Regions from separate parts of the Virgibacillus sp. LDC1 genome, predicted to be linked through region 1. Evidence: a T-box and tRNA genes for the amino acid it is inferred to sense, from the RefSeq annotation. Region 1 holds a T-box; the other holds one or more tRNA genes.

The links. A T-box is a leader RNA that pairs with one kind of tRNA and senses whether it is charged. The one in region 1 lies ahead of tyrS (tyrosine--tRNA ligase), so its partner is inferred to be a tRNA-Tyr.
Region 2: it encodes a tRNA-Tyr, which carries the amino acid that the T-box ahead of tyrS (tyrosine--tRNA ligase) is inferred to sense. The anticodon was not compared.

The regions. Positions count from the first base shown of each region.
Region 1 is NZ_JAOXLZ010000001.1:3,690,624-3,693,004, forward strand. It holds gene tyrS (tyrosine--tRNA ligase) at 1-1,139, opposite strand, end outside; T-box leader at 1,230-1,460, opposite strand; gene tetB(58) (tetracycline efflux ABC transporter Tet(58) subunit B) at 1,579-2,381, opposite strand, start outside.
Region 2 is NZ_JAOXLZ010000002.1:45-2,425, reverse strand. It holds gene OHJ21_RS20670 (PucR family transcriptional regulator) at 87-1,307, opposite strand; tRNA gene OHJ21_RS20665 (tRNA-Lys) at 1,447-1,519, opposite strand; tRNA gene OHJ21_RS20660 (tRNA-Tyr) at 1,527-1,612, opposite strand; tRNA gene OHJ21_RS20655 (tRNA-Phe) at 1,625-1,697, opposite strand; tRNA gene OHJ21_RS20650 (tRNA-Asp) at 1,773-1,849, opposite strand; tRNA gene OHJ21_RS20645 (tRNA-Thr) at 1,863-1,938, opposite strand; tRNA gene OHJ21_RS20640 (tRNA-Val) at 1,964-2,039, opposite strand; tRNA gene OHJ21_RS20635 (tRNA-Met) at 2,049-2,125, opposite strand; tRNA gene OHJ21_RS20630 (tRNA-Ser) at 2,158-2,249, opposite strand; partial or broken rRNA gene OHJ21_RS20625 (23S ribosomal RNA) at 2,330-2,381, opposite strand, start outside.

The DNA.
Region 1 (2,381 bases):
GAGATGGCGCCTTTGGTGATATCCTCGCGAGCTTGCCGCTTGGAAGGCTCGATGCCCAGATCCACAAGCCAGTCCACGATATTCTTCGTTTCCGGCGTGGCTTCGAATGTCGGCATCTCCTTGAAGCCCTGCTCAATCTCATCGGCCGTAAGGGATTTAATATCGCCGCTGAACAAGGCCGCCGTAATGCGCTTGGCTTGCTCCAGCATCTCCTCGCCGTGCACGAATCTCGTCATTTCCTCAGCCAGCATTTTTTGCGCTTCGCGTTTATGCGGCTCGCTCTGCACCTTTTCGGCCAGCTCATCAATTTGCTCTTTGGTCAAGAACGTGAAGTACTTCAGGTATTTCACAACATCGCGGTCGTCGGTGTTCGCCCAGAACTGGTAAAACTCGAATGGCGTTGTTTTGTTCGGGTCGAGCCAGATCGCGCCGCCGGCCGTTTTGCCGAATTTTGTGCCGTCGGCCTTCAGCATGAGCGGAATGGTCAGGCCGAATGCTTTTGCCTCAGGTCCTTCCTTCTTCCGGATCAGGTCCAGGCCGCTTGTAATGTTGCCCCATTGGTCCGATCCCCCGATTTGCAGCTGTACGTCTTCATGCTGGTACAGATGCAAGTAGTCAACCGACTGCAGGATTTGGTAAGAGAATTCCGTGAACGAAATACCGCTGTCAAGCCGGCTCGCAACCACGTCCTTCGCCAGCATCGAGTTAATGCTGAAGTTTTTCCCGTAATCGCGCAAGAATTCGATAATGTTGATTTTATGCGTCCAGTCGTAGTTGTTGACCATGCGGATTTGATTGTCGCCCTCGGTTACGAAGAGCTTTTTCATTTGTCCGGTCAACGCATCGACGTTAGCCTGAACCTGCTCCAGTGTCTGCAGCGAGCGCTCGGTTTGACGTCCGCTTGGATCGCCGATGGTGCCGGTCGCTCCCCCGATCAGAATGACCGGACGATGGCCGGCAAGCTGGAAGCGTTTGAGCATGATGAAGGGAATCAGGTGACCGATATGCATGCTGTCGCCCGTTGGATCTACGCCGCAGTACAGCGAGATTGATTTTTCATTCGTAAGCTCCCGGAGGCCTTCGGCATCCGTCTGTTGGTTGATCGCATCGCGCCATTCCAGTTCGTCGATAATATTCACAGTGTTTACACTCCTTCAATTCAGTAATTTCCTTATAACGAAACGCCCAACTCGTTGAAAAACAAAAAATCGCCCCTTGTCTGTTATAGACATAGGGACGATTATTAACCGTGTTACCACCCAGATTGCACGAATGATCTGCACGCTGCCGCGCGTCATTCATGCCGCTCATTAGACGAGATATCGTTCGTCGTTTCCGCTCGGCATTACCCGAGATACTCCAGAGTGTAATTCGCCGCCTTGGTGTGTACCGGGTTCCATCACCCCCCGGCTTTCTAGAACAGGGACCAAGCTGCTACTGGGCTCTTTCAACGTATGTCGCTTATAAGATTACAGACAGTATAGTGAATTCATAATTCGATGTCAACCTGCGTTTCGGACAGATGTCCTGCTTTCCCCGGCAGCATGGGTAAACACCGGTATTTTTGCCCTCTTGGTATCAAGTGCGGCGCATGTACGCACGAACCGTAATGGGAGCAAATATGGCCACGATGACCGCGGCGCCAACCAAGGATATCGTGAGATCCCAGCCCACAGTGCCGGCGTTGGTGAGATCCCGAACGGCTGTCACAAGATGCGAGATCGGATTCATATTGACGAACCACTGCAGCCAGCCCGGCATCGTATCCACCGGCACGAACGCGTTGGAGAGAAACGTGAGCGGAAACAGCACGATCATCGATATCCCCTGCACGCCGGAGGCGGATCTTGCAATCACGCCGCAGAAAGCAAAGATCCAGCTAATGGCCCATGAGCACAAAATGACGACCACCCCCGCAAGAGCAACATATCCCAAGCCGCCCTCGGGCCGATATCCCATAATATATCCCATCGTAAAGGTAAGCACCGTTGCAATGGTATACCGAATCGTGTCTGCCAGCAGGGCACCAGCCAACGGTGCGATGCGCGCAATCGGCAGCGATTTGAATCGGTCGAATACGCCTTTATCCATATCCTCGCGCAGCTGAACGCCTGTGACGACGGAAGTCGTAATCACGGTCTGGACGAGGATGCCGGGAATGATGACGGGCAAATAACTCGCCACGTCACCGGAGATGGCGCCTCCAAAAATATAAGTGAACATCAGCGTAAAAAGAATGGGCTGAAACGTGACGTCAAACAACTGCTCGGGCGTGCGCCGGAGCTTCAGCAGCCCGCGGTAGGCCATCGTCAACGAATTTCGGATCGTCTGCCCCAAACTCGTGCGGTTCTTAAGCTGACGTTCCGTCCCAGGCTGAATCA
Region 2 (2,381 bases), on a different contig from region 1:
ATGTTATGAAATCGAATACAATTAATTTATAATCTTATATTACCCCATAGGCACCTGACTTGCTATACACAATCTGCACAAAAAACCTATTTCCTTTTCGTCACTTTATACAATAGAAGCGTTATTTTCACTAAAACCGCATCACTGAAGCTGCGAACATCAAGCCCCGTCTCCTGTTTGATCTTATCCAAGCGGTACAGCAGCGTGTTACGGTGGATATACAGGTGCTTGGCCGTCTCACTCACGTTACAATCCAATTCGAAAAAAGACTCCAGCGTTGACAAGGTCTCACTATCCTCGAATAAATCGGTATGTCCGGCAGCGTACTCTCGCAGGAATTGATTGCGCTGGTACTCGGGAATGCTATAGACCAGACGCTCCAGATGAAGTCCAGTCGACAGATGGATGTGTTCCTTCACCTGGAATGTACGGCCGATGGTCATGGTCTCTCTTAACATGCTAACGGTCTGTGGCAGAGCATGGAGAGCATTAACTGCCGGTATCGCGGAGATATGGAAATCCCCCACCCATTCCGTTGAGATAAGCTCGTAGAGCCCCATACAGAATAAGGAGAGTAAATCCTGATCGCCTTCTGCCGGAGTATCCTCTTTATCATCGGTCGTTATACCGTCCAGCAATTCTTGGTCGGCTAGAATAATCCATTCTTTATCAAGCAGTGGCACCAAAATGATGTCCCCGTCAAAATAGCTTCGCAACAACCGATGCAGCGCCTTATAACTTGGAGTGGGAGCATGCTCACTCTCATGAATAAGAAGAAAGGGAACCATGTCCTCCGTCAAGCTTGTCCGAATCAACAGTTCCTCTGGTAACTCCGCTAGCAGTTCACCGGCCTGCAGGCGTTCCTTTAACCAACCACCCAACTGTTGGGCGCGCCGTTCTTCTTCTACCTTACCGGCATTCTTTGACGTTAACCCTGGCGTCGTATCCTGAAGGCTGGACAATAGCAGAGTTATAAGCCCAATCTCCGACTCCGTCAAAGTACCTTGATCCGCTACGATTACCCGGCGAGGATCCTGTTGATTCACCGGAATCCAAATCTCACCGAGATCCTTGTGTACATAGATGCCTTGAACCCTTCGTGATTTCTGTGAGGTTCCATTACGGTTACTCGATCCCTGGGCTCCTTCCTCATGAACAATCCGATCACCGAATTGCGGTGAGGTCGCCATTGATTGTGTTAACCATGCTGCTTCCTGATCATTCAATGTTTTTAAACCGAGTGAGGTACCCAAGGTCTGCTCTAGTTTCTGAACGATGTGCTCCATCTCCACCATTGATGACTCCACCACTTTATCGTTTTTTCTTATTTTAGCATAACACCCTGTACAAACGACAATGCCTTCTCTCTATATCCACCTACATTGGGGAAAAACAGCTTAAAAACAACACAAAAAGAGCCGTCAACGTTGTTGACGACTCTTCGGATGAGCCATGAAGGACTCGAACCTTCGACACCCTGATTAAAAGTCAGGTGCTCTACCAACTGAGCTAATGGCTCTTATTACTGGTGGAGGATGATGGATTCGAACCACCGAACTCGGACGAGAACAGATTTACAGTCTGCTGCGTTTGGCCACTTCGCTAATCCTCCAGGATATAAAGGTGGCTCGGGACGGAATCGAACCGCCGACACGAGGATTTTCAGTCCTCTGCTCTACCGACTGAGCTACCGAGCCTTACATAAAAATAAAGCACGGATTCCCACTTTAATCTGTGGAAAACCGACCATTTTTATTCCTTAAAATTAATAATGGCGGAACTGACGGGATTCGAACCCGCGATCTCCTGCGTGACAGGCAGGCATGTTAGGCCTCTACACCACAGTTCCACATTATTAAAAATGGTGCCGGCGAGAGGACTTGAACCCCCAACCTACTGATTACAAGTCAGTTGCTCTACCAATTGAGCTACACCGGCATGGTAAGGTGATAAAAATAGTACATGGTGGAGGCTGAGGGGATCGAACCCCCGACCCTCTGCTTGTAAGGCAGATGCTCTCCCAGCTGAGCTAAGCCTCCAGGTATGTATGGTAGCGGCGGAGGGGATCGAACCCCCGACCTCACGGGTATGAACCGTACGCTCTAGCCAGCTGAGCTACACCGCCATATAAACCTATTTGCGTTCAAGTTATTCAAATGGCGGAGAGAGAGGGATTCGAACCCTCGCACCGCTTACGCAGTCTAACCCCTTAGCAGAGGGTCCCCTTATAGCCACTTGGGTATCTCTCCATCATAACTTGTATGCAGTTACAGAGATTGATTCCCTGAAAACTAGATACGAAACGAAATTTGCAGCACATTGAAATATGTTGGATAAGCCCTCGACCGATTAGTATTGGTCAGCTCCATGCATTGCTGCAC